Regions from separate parts of the Pseudarthrobacter sp. NIBRBAC000502771 genome, predicted to be linked through region 1. Evidence: riboswitches for the same ligand, from Rfam matches in the RefSeq annotation. Region 1 holds a riboswitch; each other region holds the start of a gene.
What was found. Region 1 has a riboswitch for cyclic di-AMP ahead of NIBR502771_RS00780 (M23 family metallopeptidase). Riboswitches for the same ligand answer to the same signal wherever they lie in the genome.

Region 1 (7,632 bases):
AGCACCAGCGCCCGGCGGAAAGTGATAACCGCCAGCGGTTCATATCCAGCATTCAGAACGAGAGTGCGCATGCACTTACCTCTTCACGGCCGCACCCGTCAGGGGCACGAGGGCCGGCTGCCCTCGGCATGTCCGGGCTATGGATCGACATCACAAGAGTAAACAAAGAAGTGCAGAATCAGGTAATCGCCGCCCCGGAGGCCCCTTCCGTCACCATGCCAGGGAAAGGGCGGAGGCGCCGGCGGCAAAGCCCTTAAGCGCAAAGGACCCCCGCCTTGCTGGCGGGGGTCCTCTGGCAAGCAGCACGCGGGCCGGCGCTTGTTAAGGCCGGCACAGGAATGCCTAACGTACGCGGATGGCTACCGGGCCGGAGCCAACATTGGCGCTGAAGACCACGGTGTCGTTGCCATTGAAGCCGCCGTGGACGGCCATGCCGTTACCGGCGTAAACGGCAATGTGGGCCATGCCGCCGCCACCGTCGGCGTAGTACAGCAGGTCGCCGGGCTGGGCCTGGGACATGGGCACGGTGTCACCCAGCGACAGGTAGCCTGCCGGCCAGTCGTGGAAGTGGATGCCGACGGCAGCCAGTGCGTTGGTCACCAGCATGGTGCAGTCCTGGTGCACGCCGAGCTGGGCGTATGCGGCGGAAAGGATGGCTGCACCCTTCCCGCTTGCGGAAACCTGGGCGGCGGGAGCAGCCGGAGCAGCGGCGGTAACAACCTTGGCCGTGGCCTTGGCAGCAGCAACAGGCTGCGCCACAGGCGCGGGAGCAGCTTCCTGCACCTGGACCTGGGGCTCGGGCTCGACGACGGGAGCCGGCGTGGTGGTGACAGCAGGCTTCTCGTAGCTGATGGCAATGGTGGAAGCCGCGGAAATCGGGGCGTCGACGGCCGATTCAACTTCGAGCTGGGACGCCGGAGCGGAATCGCGCTTGACGTTGGCGTCGGCAGCGTTCGCTGCGAGCCCGCTGGTCAGGACCAGGCCGGAGGCCGCGGCGATAACAGCAGCCTGGCGGCCCATGCCACCGGCGTTGTCGCTGACAGCTTTGGCAATGATGGCGATCGAGTTGGTTTTGGTGACCTCGGCGCGGTGCCGTGCGGTAGCACGAGTCGTCATGAGTTCTCTCTTTCGTTTTTCCTTCGGACCGCGTGTAGGCAGGCAAAGGGGGCTGGACGCGCCGGCATCTTGGGGGTACGCCGGCGCATCCCGAACGGGGATCTGGTTTCTAGCGGAAAAGCTGTGGGCAAAGAAATAGCCCTTGGAGCGCTAAGCCCAAGAACTACTTGTTGAGGTGGTAGTACGACGAGGTACCGGTGGCTGCGGGCGAGTGCAGCAGCGTGCCCTGGGAGGGGTTGAGCGCGCTGATCATCATGCCGTTGCCGACGTAGATACCCACGTGCGCGCCGCCGTTCTGGACAACGAGGTCGCCCGCCTGCGGGGTGGAGGTCGGGGTCATGATGCTCCACGCGTTGGTGCGCGGGATGCTGATCCCGGCCTGTGCGTAGACCCACTGGACGAACCCGGAGCAGTCCCAGCCGGTGACCGGGCTGGTGCCGCCCCATACATAGGAGTGGCCGATGCCGGTGTAGGCGATGGCTGCAATGCCGGAGGTTGCGGCGGAGACAGTCTCGGCAGCCTTGGCGGCGGGAGCGGCGTCCTGGCCGGCGGCGCGTTCGGCCGGCGCGGTGGACTGGGGACGTACCGCCTCCACCTTCGGAGCGGCGGTGGTCTTGACGACCGGGCGCTCGAAGGAAACCGTGGCCGTGGGGGCGGCCGTGACGGCCAGTGCCGTCTGTGCCGAGCCGGACTCGGTGGATGCAGAGACACCGGCGGTGGTGTCAGCGGCGTTTGCTGGCAGGCCCATGCTCAGGATCAGGCCCGATGCGGCTGCCACTACGGCAGCCTACGGTCCCGGCATTTGCACTCACGGCCTTGGACACGGCGTCCAAGGGGCTGGTGCGAACCGTTTGCGCACGGTGGCGCGCAGAATGATGGCGTGAAGACACGAAGGTAGCCTCTCCCAATGCCTGCGAGGTGAGCTGTCGGATTCGGATGGGAGTCACCCGGCCACGCAGCTTCCTGGGAAGCTGGTGACTTAACCCCAAGGCCTTCTGGAGAGAAGGCCAAAATTGGTTCCCCCGCCCCTGCCAGACGATGAAATGCGAACGGACCTTGAGCGGTGGCAGAGTTAGGCAATCCACTCAAGAGCGTCAACTTCGGAAAAGTTGACGCGAGTTAGACGGTACAGCAGTTTTGTTTCAATGTCACATTCAGGTCACGGCAGGTCGCTGCGATCTGAGAGTGGGCAATCATTCGTTACAGCCAGCCCATGGGGTCGACCACTTCGCCGTTGACCTGCACCTCGAAGTGCAGGTGGCAGCCGGTGGAGGCACCTGTGGTGCCGCTGAGCGCCACGACTTCTCCACGGGAGACCGTCTGGCCCACCTTGACGTTGAAGGACGACAGGTGGTTATACGTGGTTTCCAGTCCGTTGCCGTGGTCGATGACCACCCGGTTTCCGCCGCCGAACTGGTGCCAGCCTGCGAAGGTAACGGTGCCGGTCGCAGCGGCAAGGACGGACGTCCCGCATTGAGCCACGAAGTCCTGGCCCCGGTGGAAGTCGCCGGAGCCGCCGGTAATCGGGCTCACCCTGTATCCGAACGGTGACGCGGTGACGAGGGAGGCTAGTGGTGCAGCCAGGGTGCCGGCCGACGCCGCCCGCGTGACGGAGCCGGCGGACTGGGCACTCAGGAGCTGCTTGAGCTTCCCGTCCGGGTCAGCCTGGGTCACCACGGCGGAGCGGCTGAAGTCGATCTGGGCACCAACATCAGCGGAAATCTGCGGCTGCGGGCTGACGGAGGAAGCTGCCAGGGGCGCGTTGCCGGACGCATCAGTGGCCATGACCGGGCTGGTGGCCGGCACTGTGACCGTCAGCACCAGTCCGGTGGCAGCCAGGGCGATTCCGGCCTTCTGGCCAATCCCGCTTGCGGCGGCGAACTCCGTTACCTGCCGCAGGGGCCCCCGACGGCGGCGCGCGTCGCGATGCAGATCGCGGGGGCGCTCCACTGCTGCGTCTTCGACAACCCGGGGTGCCGAAGGGGGGCTGGCTGCGCGGCGGCGCCCCCTGGAGGTCTGCATGGTCAAGAAGGGTTCCTCTCTGGAAAAGCCTGCGGAGTTAGCTGTCGGATTCGGGTCAGAGAGATCAAAGACCCGGCCCGCCGCGGCAAGCTTCTGCACAGGGGTATTCCCGGAAGAATCCTTCACTGGAGAGGCTTGCTGCTGACGGACTTCACCCCAAGGCAGTCCCCCGCTGCCGCTTGTGGTTCCCCCGCCTCTGCCAGTAACGACTCGTGCACCCGATCCGCTGGCAGAGCTCGGCTCCGGATCGGGTAACGCTTAAGTATCAACGATTGGTTCCACTATAGGGCCTTTAGACCCTAGGTAACAATTCCGTTATCTTTGCGTGGAAGTGCCTTGCCGGGGTAAAAGGCCGGGCCTCAGGGCTGGGACACGGCCACGAAAACGTGGGCGGCAACCTCGGGCGGCAGCTCCAGTGCGCCCTCGATGCCCGGGACCCGCACGGAGATGTAGTCACCCACGCGTTCCAGCGCCACGGCGGCACCGGGCCGGATTCCACCTTCGTCCAGTTGCGCCAGCAGTTCCGGCTCCACCTGGATCGGTTCAGCGAGCCGGCTGATGGTGACAACAGAGGCCGATGCGTAGCCCTTCATGGCTTCGACCAGGCTGATGGCTCCGTCGGCGCCGCCGGTGGCAGGCTGTCCACCCAGGGCGGCGAGCCCGGGGATGGGGTTGCCATAGGGCGATTCGGTAGGGTGGTCCAGCATCTCGTAAATGCGCCGCTCAACCCGCTCGCTCATGACATGTTCCCAGCGGCAGGCTTCGTCATGCACGTAGGCCCAGTCCAGGCCGATCACGTCGGCCAGCAGGCGTTCGGCCAGCCGGTGCTTGCGCATGACCTCGGTTGCCCGCTTGCGGCCGGTGTCAGTGAGTTCCAGATGCCGGTCACCGGAGACCACCACGAGCCCGTCGCGCTCCATCCTTCCGATGGTCTGGGACACGGTAGGGCCGGAGTGGCGCAGGCGCTCGGCAATACGGGCCCGGAGGGCAACGATGTTTTCTTCCTCAAGCTCCAGGATGGTCCTGAGGTACATCTCCGTAGTGTCGATCAGATCCGTCATCCAGCTCAGCTCCTCGAGCGCAGTACCTTGCGTTGTCCCACCGTATCGCCTCTTCCCGCGAGGTAGTCCGGGGGCCAGCTTAGCCTATTTTGAGTTTGTCCGAATAGCCGAGCGTCGGGCGGCGTCGCCCGGACGGCGCGTCTCATTGTCTGGACTTTGGGCCCGCCGGCTCCCGCCGCCCCTGCCATTCAGGCAGAATGGTGAAGGCCCGCTGCGCAGCCATCGCCTGCTGCCGGCCGGGCCATGACCCGCCCGTCCGGACCAAACTTTCGTCCCCGCCGAATTGGAGCACCTGTGAGCGACACCAGCATCACGATCCCCGCCGACCTCCTGCCGAAGGATGGGCGGTTCGGCGCCGGCCCGTCAAAGGTCCGCCAGGAACAGATCGATGCGCTGGCAGCAGCGTCCAAGACCATCCTCGGCACTTCGCACCGGCAGGCGCCGGTCAAGAACCTGGTGGGATCCGTCCGCGAAGGGCTGAGCCAGTTCTTCCGCGCCCCGGAGGGCTATGAAGTGGTCCTCGGCGTGGGCGGCTCCACGGCATTCTGGGACGTCGCGAGCTTCGGCCTCGTGGAGAAGAAGGCCCAGCACCTGTCCTTCGGCGAGTTCGGGTCCAAGTTTGCGGCCGCCACCAACAAGGCGCCCTTCCTGGAGGCTTCCTCGATCATCAAGTCCGAGCCAGGCACGCGGCCGGCGGCCCAGGCCGAGGCAGGCGTTGATGTCTATGCCTGGCCCCAGAATGAGACCTCCACCGGTGTTGCTGCCCCTGTCACGCGCGTTTCCGGAGCCGACGAGGGATCGCTGGTCCTGGTGGACGCCACCTCCGCGGCCGGCGGCCTGGACGTGGACGTTGCCCAAAGCGACGTCTACTACTTCGCCCCGCAGAAGAACTTCGCTTCCGACGGCGGCCTCTGGCTGGGCCTGTTCTCCCCGGCCGCCCTCGAGCGCGCCGCGCGGATCAAGGCAGGCAACCGCTGGATCCCGGACTTCCTGGACCTCCAGACCGCCATCGACAACTCCCGCCTGAACCAGACGTACAACACGCCGTCGCTGTCCACGCTGGTCACGCTGGACACCCAGGTCCAGTGGCTGAACTCCAACGGCGGCCTGGATTTCGCCGCCGCACGCACCGCAGACTCCGCCGGACGCATCTACAGCTGGGCCGAGGCCTCCGAGTTTGCCACCCCGTTTGTGGCCAACGCGGAGGAACGCTCCAATGTCATCGCCACCATCGACTTCGACGAATCAGTTGATGCCGCGGCCGTGGCCAAGGTCCTGCGCGCCAACGGCATCGTTGACACTGAGCCCTACCGGAAGCTGGGCCGCAACCAGCTGCGGATCGCCACCTTCGTGGCTATCGAGCCCAGCGATGTCTCAGCCCTGCTGTCCAGCATCGACTACGTGGTGGGCGAGCTGCGGAAGTAGGCGCGGAGAACAGTCAGGACAACATACGACGGCGCCGCCCGGTTCATCCCGGACGGCGCCGATTTCGTTGTCCCCTTCCGGGGTGGCCGGGCTCCCGGTGGCGAGGTGCGGTCAGGCTTCCGCTTGCGTGCCGGCGTCGTCAGTTGGATCGTCAGCCGCTGTTGCGTGGCCTTCAGTTTCCGCGGCGGCCGTTACCTGGCTGTCCGCTTCGGACTCCTGCTGCTGGTCCTCGGGGCGGACACGTTCGGCCCAGGGCACCCACTCCGGGGCCAGGATCGAATCTTCCGACGGCAGGAGGCCCAGCTCATTGACCGTGACCACTTTTGAGCGGGAGTTGCGCGTCAGCACCGCGTACCACTGCCACCCCGCGTATCCGGGCAGCCGGGACTCAAACAGGTGGGTGACCAGCCGGTCGCCCTCGCTCTTGGCCGCCAGGTGCGGCCCGATGGTGGCCGCAGGCGTGATGCCCTCCACGACGGTCCGGGCAGTGTCCACGGCGGCGGCCAGGAAAGCGTCCGGCTTGCCCGTGCGCCACACGGGCACGCCTGCCTTGCGCTTGGGCGGCGTCCTGGCAGCCTGCTCCTGCACCGGCGTGCCCGGCTGTTCGGAATCGGGAGTCATCGGCGCTAAACGTCGAGCTCGTCGGCGACCTTGCGGAGGGCGGCAGCAATGGCCTTGCCCTTGTTGCCGTCCGGGTACTTGCCCTTGGACAAGGTCCCGGACAGGTTGTCCAGTACCGTCACCAGGTCCTGGACCAGCGGGGCAAGGTCCTTGGCGCTCGGCCGCTTGGCCTTGGCAATCGAGGGAGTCTTGTCCAGGACGCGCAGGCCCAGCGCCTGGGCGCCCTTGCGACCGTCCGCTACGCCGAACTCCACGCGGGTGCCGGCTTTGAGCTCGCTGACGCCGTCGGGCAGCGACGACTTGGGCAGGAAGACCTCCTGGCCGTCCTCGCCCGCGAGGAACCCAAAGCCCTTGTCCTTGTCATACCACTTGACCTTGCCGGTAGGCACGTAATCAACCTTCTTCGTTCTGCTGTCATGAGACACGGCCGGCCACCACCGCATCCGCATGGTTGTGCGGGTTCAGGGTATGGCGAACCGGGACCGTGTTGGTCTGTATGCTTCAAGGTTATCCTGCCGCATGGCCTATCGACGCTTTGGGCGGCACTGTTCCGCCGCAGGCGCAAGGCCCCGCTTTACCCGCACCGCGCCAGGCGCGGTAGCGTTGCGTCCATGACTCCCTCGCGTTACCGGCGGCCCCTGATGGTCCTCGCCGCAGTTGTTGCCGTGCTGTCCCTGATAGCCGTGGCAGCTGTCATGGCCCTGGCCTTCGCCGGCTCGGTAGCTCCCGCCTGGATCACCTACACCGCGCTGTACGGCCTGCCAGCAGCCTTCATCCTGATGCTCCTGCTGGTCCTGGACGGAGTTGCCGCCCGGCGGCGGGCGGGAAGGCCCCAGCAGCGGTAACGTTGGACTGATGTCCCTCATTCGCGCGCTTGGCAAGGACCTGGAGGCACGCAGCGACGATTCGTTGCGGGCGTTGTTCGCCGCGCGGCCGGACCTCATCACCCCTTCGGTTCCTGACTTCGCCGCGCTGGCTGCCCGCGCAAGTTCCCGGGTCAGCGTCCAGCGCGCCCTGGAGCGGCTCAACCGGCCTCACATGCAGGTACTGGAGACCCTGCACCTGTGCACCAACACCGATACCGGGCACAGCGCCTCAGGGGAGGCCGTGCACAAACTGATCCACGGTTCCACACTGGCCACTGTCGACGAAATTTTGGCCGGCCTGCAGGAGCTCGGCCTGGTGCACCCCGCCGCTCCCCCGCACGGCACGCCGCCCCCTGCGGCCAGCCAGCCGTACTACCTCCCCGTGGGCTCGCTCAAGGATGTGGTGGGAATTTATCCCGCCGGCCTGGGGCGCAGCTATACCGAACTGGTTCGCCTGCAACCGGCCTTCGCCCAGCGGGCGGTGCAACTGGTCTCAGAACTGCACCGCAGCGGCTTCGCGA
Region 2 (7,632 bases), 1.0 Mb from region 1:
GCGGGGAAATTACTTTCCTGCCACCACGTCCAGTTCGATCACAGCGGCAACGTCAGCGTGGAGGCGGACGTTGGCCTGGTAGGTGCCAACCGACTTGATGTGGGCGGGCAGTTCAACCTTGCGCTTGTCGATCTTGCCAAGGCCTGCGGCCTCAACAGCGTCAGCAACGTCGCCCTGCTTGACGGTGCCGAACAGGCGGCCGGACTCGCCGGCCTTGACGACCAGCTTGACCGGCTTGGCGGACAGTGCAGCGGCCTGCTTCTGAGCATCTTCCAGGGAAGCGTGCTCGCGGGCGGCACGGGCAGCCTTGATGGACTCAACCTGCTTCTCGCCACCCTTCGACCAGGTCAGGGCGAAGTTGCGGGGCAGCAGGTAGTTACGTGCGTAACCGTCCTTGACCTCGACAACATCGCCAGCAGCACCGAGACCGGTGACCTCGTGGGTCAGAATGAGCTTTGCCATGTTAGTTAATCCCTTCCTTAGCCGCGGCCAGCGCCGGAGTAAGGCAGCAGAGCAACTTCGCGGGCGTTCTTGATTGCCTGGGCGATCTTGCGCTGTTCCTGCACCGTGACGCCAGTAACGCGACGGGCGCGGATCTTGCCGCGGTCGGAGATGAACTTGCGCAGCAATGCTACGTCCTTGTAGTCGATGACAGTGATGTCAGCGGCCTTCAAGGGGTTGGACTTTGGTTTGGGCTTACGGAGTTCAGCCTTAGCCATCGTGGAGCTCCTATTCTATGGAGCCCGTGGATATTGATCCACGGGATGGTGGTGGTCCGACGGCGGCAGTGCCCGGGTGCATCTTGCACCTTGGCAGCCCCAGCGCCGGGCCGTTGTTTAGGTTTTAGAAGGGAGGTTCGGAATCGGGGCCGTTGCCCCAGCCGCCTGCATTGGACACACCGGGCGTAGCCCAGGGATCGTCCTGTGCAGCCTGCTGGTTGCCGCCGCCCCAGCCTCCACCGGAGTTGCCGCCCTGGTTTCCACCAGAGTTGCCGCCTCCGAAGCCACCGCCGCTGTTGCCGCCACCGAAGCCGCCGCCACCCTGTCCGCCGGAGCGCTGGGTACGGTTGACCTTGGCGTTGGCGTAGCGCAGGCTGGGGCCGATTTCGTCGACCTCAAGCTCGATAACGGTGCGCTTTTCGCCTTCTTTTGTTTCGTAGGAGCGGCTCTTCAGGCGGCCGGTAACGATGACGCGCATGCCCTTGGTCAGGGACTCCGCGACGTTCTCGGCTGCTTCACGCCAAACAGCGGCGCGGAGGAACAGGGTCTCCCCGTCCTTCCACTCGTTGGACTGGCGATCAAAGGTGCGGGGGGTGGAAGCGATGGTGAAGTTCGCTACTGCCGAACCTGACGGTGTGAACCGCAATTCCGGGTCATTGGTGAGATTACCGATGACCGTAATGGTGGTCTCGCCTGCCATCTACTGCCTCCTTGTTCGATCCTGGGTGAAGAGTGCGTTTCCTGCGGGGTAAAGAATGAAGAATGGTGCTGAATTACTCAGCAACAACCTTCTGCTCTTCGGGGCGGGTGATCTTGGTGCGCATGATGGTCTCGTTAAGAGACAGCTGGCGGTCAAGTTCCTTGGCGGTCTCCGGCTTCGCGGTGAAGTTCACCACGGCGTAGATACCTTCGGACTTCTTCTTGATGTCGTAAGCCAGGCGACGACGGCCCCAGATGTCAACCTTCTCGATGGTTCCACCATCGTTCGTGATGACGTTCAGGAACTTCTGAAGCGACGGCTCAACGGTACGCTCTTCGACCTCGGGGTCGATGATTACCATCAATTCGTAAGGACGCATATGTGAACCCACCTCCTTTGGGCTAAGCGGTTACGGCATTTCCGTAACAGGAGGTTCATTTGCGATTCCGCGCGATGCCCGGCCACCGGAACGGAGGCAGGACGCAGCACAGACTTCAATATCCTAGTGCATTTGGACCCGATAGGCGATTCACGCTTGACCCAAGGCTAGCCCGCATGGATGCGGGACGGGGCCGGGCATGGTCGCTATGTGGAAAAGCCCCGCGCCCTGCAGGGTGCACTAGCAGTGGCCACGCCTGGGGCAGGTGAACGCCACGCGGGGGAAGTGAGACCCGTTACCTTATTGTGATTATCAGCGGGGTCTCGTGTACGGTCTTCCGGGGGCTGCCCCAGCCAGCCCCAATCCGGAGGACGCCGAGTTCTGCCGCCTCCCGGATCCACTAGGTTTCAGGCAGAGACGGGGGACCCAAGCCTCTCGGGCCGGATTTCCGCGCCTTGGGGTGAAGCCGCGCCAAGCGGCCGAATGGCCTCATTCGAACCCGACAGCTAACCCCGCAGGCGTTATGAGAGGTAATGTCCCCATGCCCGTATTACCCAAACGTAAAAGCAATGCATCATCCCGTTATCAAACCGAAATTAGTGGGCCCTTGACACAGGCGCCTGCCGTCCGGGGGCGAAAGCTTCAGTTTGCTGCCGGATTAGCCGCCACTGTCCTCGGGGCCGCAGTATTGGGCATTGGATTCAGCCAAGCTTCAGGCACTCCCGACGTGGACCGCGTAGCTAGCTCCGCTGACACAGTCAGCCAGCCAGTTGTCGCTGAACAAAGCCCGGTCCTTCCTGCATCGCCCGCTCCCGCAACCTCGCCCGCAGCCAGTGAACCCGCAGTCACCCCCATCGAGGCGGCCGCACCACAGGCTCCTGTTGCACCTGCACCGGCTTCCCCCGCTCCGATCGCCCCGATGTCTGCGCAATTGGCAAGCACCGGCACCTCACAACCCGTCGGTGTGCCGGGCAATTGGACCATGACCTTCGCTGACGAATTCAACGGAGCTGGCCTAGACGCAGCCAAGTGGTCCAATTGCTGGTTCTCCCCCGGCTGCGGAACCATGAACAAGGTTTCCACCAGCCCGGCAAACGTCTCGGTAGCGAACGGAAACCTGTCACTGGGCCTCGCCTCAGCCACCTCCGGCGGCCTGGTGTCCACCAACCCCAATGGGGGAGCCGGCACCGGGTACCAGTTCACCACCGGCTACGTCGAAGCCAGGATCAAGTTCACCGGTAATGCCAACGGGCTGACCAACTGGCCTGCTTTCTGGACCACCGGGCAATCTTGGCCGGCCACCGGCGAAAACGACATTGCCGAGGTCCTCAAGGCGAAAATGACCGTCAACTACCACTCCAGCTCGGGCACCCACAACCAAGGCACCGTCCCCGGGAATTGGGCCAACGAGTACCACACCTTCGGCCTCCACAGGATGGCAAACTCGTCGGATGTGTACTTTGACGGCGTCAAGGTCAAGTCCTACCCCACGGACGACGGGAATGCTCCGCAGTACATCGTGCTGAACGTCGGTTCCTCCTCGACGAACCCCGTGTACGGCCCGCAGTCACAGATGATGGTGGACTACGTCCGGGCTTGGCAGTAACAAGCCCCATGCCACCCGATGAAAGGGCGACGGCGGGACCTCCCGCCGTCGCCCTTTTCGCTTTCCTCAAGGTTGCCTAAAGCGACCCTCTGCCAGGGAAGTGATCCAGTAAACTCTTGCAATGAAGCTCCTGTACGTGACGGAAAGCGTGCCCAACCGGGATCCTGAGCAGGGGGACGGAAGCTCAATGATTCCGTACGAAGTGATCCTGCACCTCCCTTCGGACGTGGCCGTCACGCTCTTGACTTTTTCGGGTCCCGTTCCCGTTCCGGAGGAAATCAGGAGCCGCTGTGACACGGTGTACGAACTGGCGCCCCGGCAGGAACTATCGGCCTTTGCCCGCTCCGTGGGCGGCCTGACGGGACTGGGGAAACACCGGCGTTCCACCCCTTCTGCCCGCGCCGCAGCCACTCGGTTGTCCGCGGGTATGGACGCTACACTGATCCATGGCCCCCACGCCCTCTTCCTGTCCCACAGTGTCAACGGGCCACTGGTACTGCAGACCGTAGACCCCTGGTCCATTCGCGCCAGTATGGACACGGCGAGGGCACGCACCCTACAACCCGCGTACCGTCTGCGGGAACATGTGGCGGCCCGCGCTGAACGCCACCTGCCGTCCCGGGCCCGGCTTCTCACAGTCGGCGCCAGGGACGCAGCAGCTTGGTCCGCCTCATTGGACCGGGCCGTCACCAGCATCCCCAACGGCACGGCAACGGCCACCGGTCCCCGCCTCGAGGGCGACGCCCCGGTTGTGTGCTTCGCCGGAAGCCTGAATTACGGACCGAATGTGGACAGCGCCACCGTACTGGCCAGGAGGATCGCCCCGCTGGTGTGGCAGGAGGTTCCGAATGCCCGCTTCGTCATCGCAGGGCGGCAGCCCACGCCGGCGGTGCTGGCGCTGGCCGGGCCCCAGGTGGACATCCTGGCCAACGTGCCCTCCATCCTGGACGTGTTCCAAGCTGCGGACGTGGCTGCTTTCCCGGACGAGCACGGGGTGGGTATCCGGAACTCCGTCCTGGAAGCCCTCGCCGCCGGAGTGCCCGTGGTGGCCACACCCGTGGCCGCGAGGGAACTTCCCGCGCACCCGTTGCTTGCCGTTCGGGACAGTCAGGAGGCTCTTGCCCGCAAGGTGGTGGAGCAACTCTCGGCTCTAAAGCCACCGCAAGGGGATCTCCCCAGAGGCCGGCCGGGTGTTGCCGCAGGTGCAGTCCGCACTTGGGAAACCGTGGCAGGCGAGTACCTGGCGGAAGTCCGGGCAGCCATGGCGGGCGAACTCTCCGAAACGAACGGGCAACCATGACGTACGCACCGGGGGAATTGGAGCGCAAGGGAGTCCGGGGAGCCCTGTGGCAGGGACTGGCCTTCGCCTCGGGCAGGGTGATCGTGCTGGTGACCACCGTGGTCTTGGCGCGGCTCCTCTCGCCTGAGCAATACGGCCTCGTCGCGCTTGCGCTGGTGCTGATGGCCTACGCCGAAACTATCGCCGACGCCGGAGTGGGACAGGCCCTTGTCTACCTGCCCAAGACTCCCGTCATCGCAAGATCGGCGCTGCTGCTGTCCGTTGCCTTGGGTGCAGTGCTTGCCGTGGCAGCCCTGCTGGCCGCGGACACGGTGGAGGACCTCCTTGAGCTGGACGGGGTAGCACCTCTGGTGCAGGTCCTGGGTGTTTCCGTGCTGGCCACCGCCTGCGGCGCCGTCCCGGAAGCCATCATGCGTCGGGACCTGAAGTTCAGGCAACTCACTGCGGCGCCGGTACTGCGCGCCGCGACCATGGGAACGGTGACCCTCTACCTGGCCTTTACCGGCCATGGCGCCTGGTCTCTCGCCGTCGGGACGGCCGCCGGGTCCGTGGCATATGCCGCCACCTGCTGGTTCCTGGTCCGCCACGAGGCACCCTGGCAGATCTGGCGCGTAAGCAGAAGCGCCATCGCGGCAAATGTCCGCTTCGGTGCCCCAGTCGCTGGAAGCACCATGCTGGCCAGAGCGATCTTCGACGTCGATTACCTCGTCATCGGAATCGTCCTCGGAGCGCATGCTCTGGGCCTGTACACCCTCGCCTTCCGGCTGCCGGAGGCCCTGATCCTGAACGTTTTCTTCGTGCTGTCCACTGTCCTGTTTCCCTTGTACACGCAAGTCCGCGGCGACCGGCAGCGGCTGCGGGACGGATACTTGAAGAGCGTCACCGTCCAGGCCCTGTACGGCATCACGGCCGGCGTGGGGCTTGCCGTCGTGGCGCCGGTCCTGGTACCGGTCTTGTTCGGAGCGCAATGGGAACAATCGGTTACGCCGCTGGTTTTCCTTGCCCTGTATGCGGCCGCCCGGTCCCTTGGCGCCGGTGCCAATGATGTCTATAAAGCCTTGGGCAGGCCCGGACTTTCAATCTGGATCTCCGTTGTCCGCCTGGTTGTTCTTCTTCCCGCACTGATCTTTGCCACCCGGTGGGGCATTGTGGGTGTTGCATGTGCCCAGATGGTGGTAGCCGTTGTTTTTGCCTTTGGAATGCAGGCTGTGGCAGCAAAGGTGATGGGGACCAGGATGCGCCGGATGATGCGTGCCGCCGCGCCCGGAATGGTATGCGGGGCGGCCGTAGGCCTGGTGGGACTGCTCAACCTGGCCCGGCATTTAGTGGGGCCAGTGCCCACCTTAGCGGTCATGGTGGTTGCCGGGGTGGGCCTGGTGTACTGCGTGCTGCGGTGGGGCTACAGGGACCTGCACGACGAGGTTCTGGGGCTTTTCAGGCGCACCCACGGCGCATCAGAGACAGCTGAAAGCCGGGCTTCATAGGTCCGCCCTAGGCGGCGTTAAGGACGTGGCGCCACAACCAGAAATCCCTGTCCGACTGGAGGGCCATCCGGACTTTTCTGTTGCGCTGGGATGGGTCCACTTCCGCTTCCTGCGCCAACCGGTCGACCATTGTGGCAGTGGAGCGCGCCCACGTAGCAATAACCAGTAGTGGCAAAAGGTCCTGGTCGACTCCCCGCGTGCCGAGGTGGCGGGAAAGCGGGTCGATGGCCCAGCCCTGCTCGCCAAAAGCCTTGTCGAAGGCCGCAGCCTGGGCCTCCCGCGCAAATGCCTGCTCGCTGGATTCACTCAGGTACTGAAGGTAGAACACCAGGTCGTGTCCGGGAACGCCGTCGGTGAGGGAGCGTTCCCAATCCATGACCTGGAGGGCACCGCCAGATTTAACGAGGAGGTTCGGGTGGCTCAGGTCGCCGTGCTCGATCACCGCGGGCAGTTGCGACCGACGGAGTGGGGCAAGGAGTTCGTGCGTCTGCTGGACCATTTCATTGATGTGGGCGTCGGGGCCTGTCAGCTCTTCCAGGGCTGCAAGCGGAGCGGCAACGGCGCGCTGATACCACTCCACGTTGCTGGCGGCGGGCTGCGTGCAGGGAAGGGCCCCGACAAATTCGGTGCCCGCGGCGACGGCGGCCGGCAGGTCCGCCGCTACTGTCCGGGGATCTAACGGCAGGCCGGTCAGCGCGGTTTCAACCAGGACAGTGTATGGCCCCACGTCCCGAACTGCCACGAGTCGTGGAACACCGGCGCCTGAGTCGCGCACTACGGTGGAGAGTTGGGCCAGCATGGCCGCTTCACGAAGGACGCCGCTGTTATCCCCAGGCTGACGGGGCACCTTCACCACAAGGGCAGGTTCTGTCCGCCGGAATGGGAACACCAGGGCCACTACATGGCGGGAGGTGACAAACCGCGGGGTGAGCAGCAGCGTGTCCCATCGCTTGCCCAGTCCGTACTGGTCAAGCGCGAACTCGTCGTAGTGGTCCCGCAGGAATTGGTCGAAGAAGGTCATTGCTCCACAATCCTCTCCGGCCGCCGCCCCGTAACCGTGCCATCGGGGACGAGGAGATCAAAGACGTGCAGTGCCAGAGCTATGTGGACTGCTGCCGCCTTAAGGAGACCAAAGCGCACATCCTTGCGTAGGGCCACGGTGTCCCGAATGGATACGCCGGAGCGGACCGAAACCAGCCGGGCAGTCCGCGCGCGATTGGGGGCGTTCCAGTACAAGGCGACGTCCTGATACCCACAGCGTTCCAGCGTCCGTTTCCAGCCCCTCAACGTGCGTGGCCCTGAATGCCGGAAAAGGGTTCGGCCAGCCTCCACGCAAATCCACCCACCCGGCTTCAGCGCCCGTCCTGCTCTTTCCACCTGGCCAGGATCCGGCGAGGCAAGCATCACCACATCGCATGTTCCGCCGGGTAAGTCTTCCTGCTGG
Region 3 (7,632 bases), 1.6 Mb from region 1:
ACTGGCGCCCAAGGCCGACCTCGGCGAAGAAACCTACCGGGGCACCGGCCGCCTCGACGGCCGCCGGGCCATTGTGACCGGCGCGGACTCAGGCATCGGGGCAGCAACGGCGATCGCCTTTGCCAGGGAGGGTGCCGACGTCGTCCTTTCCTACCTGCCGCAGGAAGAGGAGGACGCCGCGCGCATTGCCGGAATCATTGAGGCTGCCGGCCGCAAGGCCGTCAAGGTACCGGGGGACCTCAAGGACTCGGCCGCCTGCCGGGAACTGGTGGACACGGCGGTGGCCGTGCTGGGCGGGGTTGACATCCTGGTCAACAACGCCGGAAAGCAGGTTGCGCAGGAGGACCTGGAAGACATCAGCGATGAGCAATTCGACCACACCCTGAAAACCAACGTCTATGCCATGTTCTGGGTGACCAAGGCCGCGGTACCGCATATGCCGGCGGGCTCAACGATCATCAACACTACGTCCATCCAGGCCTACAACCCCTCGCCGACCCTTGTGGACTACGCCACCACGAAGGCCAGCATCAACAACTTCACCAAGGGCCTGGCCCAGCAGCTGGCCCCCAAGGGCATCCGGGTGAACGCCGTGGCGCCGGGCCCGATCTGGACCCCATTGCAGGTCAGCAGCGGCCAGCCCAAGGAGGAACTCCCGGAATTCGGCCAGTCCACTCCCCTGGGCCGGGCGGGCCAGCCTGCTGAACTTGCCCCCGCCTACGTGTTCCTTGCCTCGCCCGAATCCAGCTATGTGGTGGGCGAAACGCTCAACGTCAACGGCGGCAGCCCGACGCCGTAGCGACCCGGCCGCCTGGGCGGTGCGGCGCGTCCAGGCTGCCGCACCGCCTCCTCCGTGATCAGTCCGCCGCGTCCAGGCCGGCCAGGAGTTCGTCGGTAGCCGGGTCCGGTTCGCCATTGAAGAACTGGGCCAGGACGCTCTTGAACACTGTTTCTCCGGGCGCCGCCCGGAGGAACAGCGTCATGCAGGAGCGGAGCTTTTTGGCATCGACGCCACCGAAAATGTCTTCGGCGGACTGGTCGGCGTGGTTTGCCAGGACCAGTGAACACTCCAGGAGCCGTGGGCCCAGCAGCTCGTGGTCCAGGTACGCGCGAGCCTCAGCAAGGGACGAAATGGCGTACCTGCGGGATGTGGCGCTCTGTCCCAGCCCGGCAAGCTGGGGGAAGACAAACCACATCCAGTGGCCCGACTTCCGGCCCACCTGCAGCTCGCCCAGTGCCTGCTCATAGGTTCCGCCGGTGTTTTGGGCGGCAACAAAACGCTCAAGGTCAAACGGTTCATTCATATGGATCTCCTTGGTACGTTTCACATGGACAAGTATTTTTCAAGGGCGGCGGCTGCCGCCCGGAGCCCGGGGTCCGGATCTTCCCGCCACCGCGCCAGGACAACGCCGGCCCGCTGCCGTTCACGCCCGCCCAGCCCCGCAAGCAGCGGGACCAGGACATCGGAGAGCAGGGGCGCCGCCAGGTCCCCTGCCCGGGCGGAACGGAGGAACCCTTCCAGCCGGGTCAGGTCGGAATGCCGGAGCAGCCGCACCCGCGACTGCAGCAGCACCACGGCGGCCAGGCGGCGCTCGAACACCGGCCGCGAACCGGGCCGCGGCTGTCCCCACAATACGGAGGCCAGCATGACCGTGCCGTCATGGTCCAGGTCCTTGAATTTCCGCAGCGCGTCACGGACCGTCCCCCGGACGGCCCCCACCGACGATCCATACGAGGCCAGCTGCCCGCCCAGCCGGCTCCCGACGTCGTCGGCCCGGTACCAGGAGCCCTCATTCTGCAGCGTCCGGTCGACGAACTCCGCAGCCGCCGACACCACCTCCGGGGCCTCCGTCATCGCCCGCGGCCGGACGAGGCGTGCAGGATGCAGAACGGCGTCCATGGCCGGGCTTCCAGGCGGCCCTCGGCAATAGGCTCCCCGCACACCGCGCAGGTTCCGTAGGTTCCCGCGGACAGTCGGTCAAGGGCCGCTTCAATCTGCCCAAGGCCGGCCGAGCTTTGTTTCAGGAGCGCTGAAGCCTGCGAAAGTTCGAAGGCAATGGTGGCACCTTCGGGATCGTGCTCGTCATCCACATTGGAGTCCTGGCGCGCCGAATTTGCGGCCTCGATATCCGCCCGCAGCGCCGGCAGCAGTGCCACGCGCCGGGCCCGCTCCTCTTCGAGCAGCGCGCGGAACCGTTCGAAATCAGGCATGGGGACAGCCTAACGCGTCAATCAGTACCAGTTCAGGGCGGCGGAGTGGTTCCAGGCCGCGCACGGGGAACCATACCGGTCCTTGATGTAGCCAAGGCCCCAGTCGACCTGCGTGCGGTAGCTGGTGAGCCAGTCGCTGCCGGCACTGGCGTACTTGCCCGGCGGCAGCGCCTGGGCTATTCCATAGGCACCGGAGTAGGCGTTGGTGGCCGTGGTCAGCCAGCTGGACTCCTTGGTCCACAGCTGGGCAAGGCACAGGAACTGGTCCTGGCCCCACCCGAAGGCGGCCAGGCGCCCCGATGCATAGCTTTTCGCTCCGGCCGGATCGTTCACCGCACCGCCGGGAACGGAAGGAACGACGACGACGGGCGGAGCCGGCGGGGCCGGCGCCTCCGGGGCGGCCGGCCCGGGATCGACAGCGGGAGGAGGGGCCGGAACGGGTTGGACACCGCCTGGCTGGACGGGACCTGCCGGGGCCGGGTTTGCCGCGGGCGCGGGTGCCTTCGGCTGCTGCGCCGCCGCGGCGGAGGCCCTGGCCGCGGCCTCCGCCTGCTGCCGGGCCTGCTCCTGCGCGGCGGCGCGCTTGGCCGCCTGGGCCGCCTCGTAGGCAGCCTGCGCCGCCTGGCCCTGGCGGTACTCACCCTCAAGGGCCGCCGTCGTGCCTTTCAGGGCTGCGAGCTGGGCTGTCAGCTCGCCGCCATGCCGCTGTTCCTCCGCCACCTGCCGGGCCAGCGAATCCTGGGCCGCGCGGGCGGACTCCAGCGTTGCCTTCGCCTCCGCGGCAAGCCGCTCCCGCTCGCTCCTGGCAACCTTCTCCTGGTCGGCAAGGGCGGCGGCTGCCTGTTCAGCGGCCGCCGCCTTGGTGACCAGGGCCGCAGTCTTGTCCCCCACGAGCTTGACCAGGTTGAGCCCCTGGACGCTGTTGGTTCCCAGGGCATCCAGCGCCACGAAGAACCCCGTGTTGGTTCCGCCGGTTTTGTAGGACTCGACAGCCAGGGCGCCGAGGTCTTTCCGGTAACGTGCCAACTCCTGGTTGGCGTGGGCGGACCGGGCGGAAAGGGTCTCGAGGCGGGAAGAAGCTGCCTGGAGCCCGGCGTCGGCGGCAGCGTACCCTGCCGCCGAGCGCACGGCGGCTTCCCCTGCCGCCTCAGACTCGGCTTCGAGGCGGGACAGCAGTCCGTTGATGATGGTGATCTCCCCCGCCTTCGAAGCTTCCGAGGACTGGGCCGCCTGCACGTCTGCCCACGAAGGATACCCGCCGGTTGGGGGCGGGTCGTCGGCAGTGGCCGGAAGGACAACGGTGGCGGCCAGGGCAACAGCCGCCAGGCCCCCCAGCACGGGGAACCTGGCGGTGGTCACGAACAGGGGCATAGTCCCGAAGCTTACCGGCGGATTGGAGGGGCACGCAGGAAGCCGTCTCCACATTGTTACTTGGACGGCAGCCACCGCCATCAGTCGAGGTCAGGCGGGAAGCAGGCTTATCGTCCACACGTTTGCGCAATTCGAGAGGGCAGCCTCGTATGTTACCTAAATGTGACAATCGCCGTGCCCATGGGTTAGGGTCGTCAGGTGTCCCTCTCAGACGGGACATTCCCGTCAGTATGCCGAGCCCTGCCGCTGACCATGGGATCCAACCGCTCCAGTTGGCAGGGACGGGGGAACCAAGTTTCCACGGCCACATGTGGCCTAGGGGTTAAGTCGGCAGCGCCTCCCTCCATCGCGGGGCCGCTCCCGGCCGGGTATCTCCAGCCCGAACCCGACAGCTCACCCCGCAGGCATGGGAGAGGCGATCAACCGTGTCAAAAAATTCCATTTCAGCCCGCCACCGCGCGACTCCGGCCCGCTCCATTGTGCTCGAGGGCCTCGCCGTAACAGCCAAGTCGCAGGCCCGCTCCCTGGGCCGCCCGGCGCTCGCTGTGGCAGCAGCGTCCGGCATTGCGTTCGGCGTGGGCGCCCCGGCCCACGCTGGCGTAACCGCACCGGACACCACTGAGCAGACCAGTGTGCAGGCCACCGCCGCAGCACCGGCCGCAGCCCCTGCCGCAGCAGCAGGGAACGTCCACACCGTGGTTTCCGGCGACACCCTCGGCGCCATCGCCGCGGCGTACGGCGTCAACCTCAATGACGTCCTGTCCGCCAACGGCCTGGGCCTGTCCTCGGTCATTTACCCGGGCGACCAGATCCAGATTCCCGGCGCCGGTTACACCGCAGCGCCGGCACCGGCCCCGGCTGCAGCACCCGTGCAGGCGGCAGCCGCCACCGCACCGGCCAACACCGGCATGAACATGTCCTACGCCTCGGCAACGCCTGTGGCTTCCACCACGGGCACGGGCACCGGCGCGGCGATCCTCGCCTCGGCCTACAGCCAGCTGGGCGTCCAGCAGGACTGCACCGCGATGGTTGAGAAGGCACTGCGCTCCGTCGGCAAGTCCGTAGGCGACCTGGCCCCCACCCAGTTCTTCCAGTATGGCACGGTGGTGGGCTCTCCCGCCCCCGGTGACCTGATCATCACCTCCGGCCACGTGGGCGTTTACGCAGGCAACGGCCAGGTTGTCAGCGGCGGCGTCAACGGCTTCGACACGCAGGTGCACTCCATCAGCTGGCTCGGCGGGTACTCCGCAGTGCGCGTAGCCTAGTCCCTGCCGGTCGGGCCCGCATGGCGGTGCCGACTGTGAAGGAGGGTGGCAGCCGGGAAACCGGCTGCCACCCTCCTGTCTTTAACGCACCCGCCGCGCCGCCGCGGTCAGGTCCCGCAGAACGTCATGTAGCTGCCGAAGTCCTCCGGCGGTCCCTGCATATAGCGTTCCAGGCCGGGCCGTTCAGTGAAGGGGTGGCTGACAGCTGCCAGCAGCTGCTGCAGCGGAGCCCGGTCCCCTCCGGTGGCTGCGGACAGCGCCTCCTCCACAAGGTGGTTCCGGGGAATGTACGCAGGATTCACGCTGTCCATCAGCTGAGCGTCCGGCTGGAGATCCTGCCACCGCACCAGCCAGGAATCAAGGGCGGCAAGGTCAAGGACCATGCCGCGCACGGGGCGGCGGTCCCCTCGGGCGGCTTTACCCAGGTTGCGGAAGAACAGGGTGTAGTCCACGGGTCCGTCCTTCAGCATGTCGAGGACATCATCCACCAAGGCCCCGGCGGCGCCGCTTTCATCGACGCCGTCCAGACCCAGCTTGGCCGCCATCCCCCGGGTCCATGCCTTGCTGTACTGGCCCCGGAAACCGCCCAGGACCTCCACCGCCGGGGCCACGGCTTTCTCCTGGTCCTGGTCAATCAGCGGGAGCACGGCCTCGGCGAGCCGGGCCAGGTTCCATTCGGCCAGGACCGGCTGGTTGGCGTAGGCGTAGCGTCCACCGACGTCGATGGAGCTGTAGACGGCGGCTGGGTTGAAGGCGTCCATAAATGCGCAGGGCCCGTAGTCGATGGTCTCCCCCGAGATGGTCATGTTGTCCGTGTTCATGACCCCGTGCACGAAGCCAATGAGCATCCACCGGGCGACGAGCTCTGCCTGGGCGGAGACAACTGCCGCGAACAGCGCAAGGTAGGGGTTTGCGGCATGGGCCGCCTGCGGGTAGTGCCTGCCGATGGCGTGGTCCGCCAGCCGCTTCAGGAGGTCCATATTTTCGGTTGCGCGCGCGTACTGGAAGCTGCCAACGCGCAGGTGGCTGCCCGCAACCCGTGCCAGGACGGCGCCGGGCAGCATGTCATCGCGCCGAACCTGCCGCCCGGTGGCCACAACGGCGAGCGAACGGGTGGTGGGAACGTGCAGTGCGTGCATGGCCTCACTGACAATGTATTCACGCAGCATTGGCCCGACGACGGCGCGGCCATCCCCGGCGCGCGCGAATGGCGTCCGCCCCGAGCCTTTGAGGTGGACGTCCACGAGGCGGCCGCTCCGGTCAATGACCTCGCCCAGCAGCAGCGCCCGTCCGTCACCGAGCAGGGGCGAGTACCCGCCGAACTGGTGCCCGGCATACGCCTGTGCCACAGGTGTGGCACCTGCTGGAACGTGGTTTCCCACCAAGAGCCGCACCCCCTCGGGGCTGCGCAGGTACTCCGGGTCAAGGCCCAGGTCCGCTGCCAGTTGGTCGTTCAGGACGAGGAGCTCCGGGCTGGGCGCTTCCTCGGCCCGCCAGGGCACGGCGAGTTCCGCCAGTTCCCGGGCGAATCGGCCATCGAACGTGACCGTGGATTCAGCTGCTGCCGTCATGGTTTAACCCTATCCCCGCAGTTGGACCGGCACCCTCCCGCGCCGGCTGCCGCCGCCGCGGAACGGGGATGCGGTCAAGGTCCTTGGCCGCGATCACGGTAACCCCCGGGGCCCGCGCCTGCGCTTGTCCTGCAAGCAGGGAGACGTCGTCACCGTACCGTGCGGAGAAGTGGGTGAGCACCAGGGTGCGCGCCCGGGCGGACGCTGCCAGCTCCCCCGCTTGCCCCGCAGTGAGGTGAAGGTACCGCTGAGCCAGGGTACCGTCGTCGTCACTGAACGTTGACTCGGTGACCAGCATGTCTGCCCCGTCCGCCAGCTCTTCTGCGCCGGGACACGGCGCCGTATCCATGATGAAGGCGAAGCGCTGGCCCGGCCTCGGACTGCTCATCTCTTCCAGCCTGACTGCCCCCAGTGCGCCATCGCGCTGGAGCCGGCCCACGTCCGGGCCGGAGATGTCTGCCCCCTGGAGCCGCTCCGGCAACAGGGTTCGTCCGTCAGCTTCCCGGAGCAGGTAGCCGTAGGTCTCGATGCGGTGCTTCAGGGGCCGGACCTCCAGGCCTTCCGCCACGGGCCCGGGGCCCGAATGCGGATGGAGCCGAAGGTCGATGCCGGGTGAACTGACTGACACCAGCGCCCGAACCACCGGGTCGCCGGAGGCCGGGTAGTGCAAATGGACAGGGTGCGGCACGCGGTTCAGTGCCATTCGGGACAGCACCCCGGGGAGGCCGTAGCAGTGGTCTCCGTGCACGTGGGTGAGGCAGATCCTGGTGATGTGGCTGGCCGCCACACCCGCATGGATCATCTGGCGCTGGGTGCCCTCGCCGGGGTCGAAGAGCAGGCCCGCGCCGTCCCAGCGAAGAAAGCAACCGTTGTGGTTCCGGGTCCGGGTTGGGACCTGGGAAGCGGTGCCCAATACCACCAGTTCACGCACCGCGGGCGTCTGCCGTCCCTGGGTGCAGGCCCCGCGCGTATGCCGCCTGGCCGACGTGCTGGAGGCAGTCCCCCAGGATACTGACCAGCCGCACCCCGAGGGTCACCGGCGGGTCCCAGTGCCGGTCAACCACCCGGTCCAGGTCGGAATCGACGAGGCCGTCGAGGACTCTGGCGGTCTGCCGGTGCACGGCTTCGTAGTACTCCTGGAGCAGTTCCCGGGGCGCCGTGACGGCATCCACCTGCTGACTGGAGTGCCCATAACCTGTGTCTCGCTCCCCGAG

Region 2: it holds a riboswitch for cyclic di-AMP, as region 1 does, so the genes downstream of both, NIBR502771_RS20675 (family 16 glycosylhydrolase) here and NIBR502771_RS00780 (M23 family metallopeptidase) in region 1, are expected to answer to the same signal.
Region 3: it holds a riboswitch for cyclic di-AMP, as region 1 does, so the genes downstream of both, NIBR502771_RS14130 (LysM peptidoglycan-binding domain-containing protein) here and NIBR502771_RS00780 (M23 family metallopeptidase) in region 1, are expected to answer to the same signal.

Annotation. Positions count from the first base shown of each region.
Region 1 covers NZ_CP041187.1:169,248-176,879, forward strand. The annotation lists gene NIBR502771_RS00765 (HNH endonuclease) at 1-71, opposite strand, end outside; gene NIBR502771_RS00770 (NlpC/P60 family protein) at 343-1,116, opposite strand; gene NIBR502771_RS21145 (C40 family peptidase) at 1,280-1,894, opposite strand; cyclic di-AMP (ydaO/yuaA leader) riboswitch at 2,011-2,205, opposite strand; gene NIBR502771_RS00780 (M23 family metallopeptidase) at 2,317-3,138, opposite strand; cyclic di-AMP (ydaO/yuaA leader) riboswitch at 3,149-3,390, opposite strand; gene NIBR502771_RS00785 (metal-dependent transcriptional regulator) at 3,498-4,199, opposite strand; gene serC (phosphoserine transaminase) at 4,494-5,624, shown strand; gene NIBR502771_RS00795 (DUF3027 domain-containing protein) at 5,736-6,245, opposite strand; gene NIBR502771_RS00800 (cold-shock protein) at 6,251-6,634, opposite strand; gene NIBR502771_RS00805 (hypothetical protein) at 6,857-7,090, shown strand; gene NIBR502771_RS00810 (helicase-associated domain-containing protein) at 7,101-7,632, shown strand, end outside.
Region 2 covers NZ_CP041187.1:1,164,327-1,171,958, reverse strand. The annotation lists gene rplI (50S ribosomal protein L9) at 10-462, opposite strand; gene rpsR (30S ribosomal protein S18) at 480-719, opposite strand; gene NIBR502771_RS05535 (single-stranded DNA-binding protein) at 844-1,419, opposite strand; gene rpsF (30S ribosomal protein S6) at 1,493-1,798, opposite strand; cyclic di-AMP (ydaO/yuaA leader) riboswitch at 2,161-2,333, shown strand; gene NIBR502771_RS20675 (family 16 glycosylhydrolase) at 2,781-3,404, shown strand; gene NIBR502771_RS21150 (glycosyltransferase) at 3,526-4,704, shown strand; gene NIBR502771_RS05515 (oligosaccharide flippase family protein) at 4,701-6,188, shown strand; gene NIBR502771_RS05510 (aminoglycoside phosphotransferase family protein) at 6,196-7,209, opposite strand; gene NIBR502771_RS05505 (hypothetical protein) at 7,206-7,632, opposite strand, start outside.
Region 3 covers NZ_CP041187.1:3,015,301-3,022,932, reverse strand. The annotation lists gene NIBR502771_RS14155 (glucose 1-dehydrogenase) at 1-799, shown strand, start outside; gene NIBR502771_RS14150 (DUF1810 domain-containing protein) at 858-1,304, opposite strand; gene NIBR502771_RS14145 (DNA alkylation repair protein) at 1,325-1,855, opposite strand; gene NIBR502771_RS14140 (TraR/DksA C4-type zinc finger protein) at 1,852-2,211, opposite strand; gene NIBR502771_RS14135 (lytic transglycosylase domain-containing protein) at 2,233-3,582, opposite strand; cyclic di-AMP (ydaO/yuaA leader) riboswitch at 3,804-4,004, shown strand; gene NIBR502771_RS14130 (LysM peptidoglycan-binding domain-containing protein) at 4,008-4,847, shown strand; gene NIBR502771_RS14125 (YdiU family protein) at 4,955-6,418, opposite strand; gene NIBR502771_RS14120 (ribonuclease Z) at 6,402-7,349, opposite strand; gene NIBR502771_RS14115 (DUF664 domain-containing protein) at 7,342-7,632, opposite strand, start outside.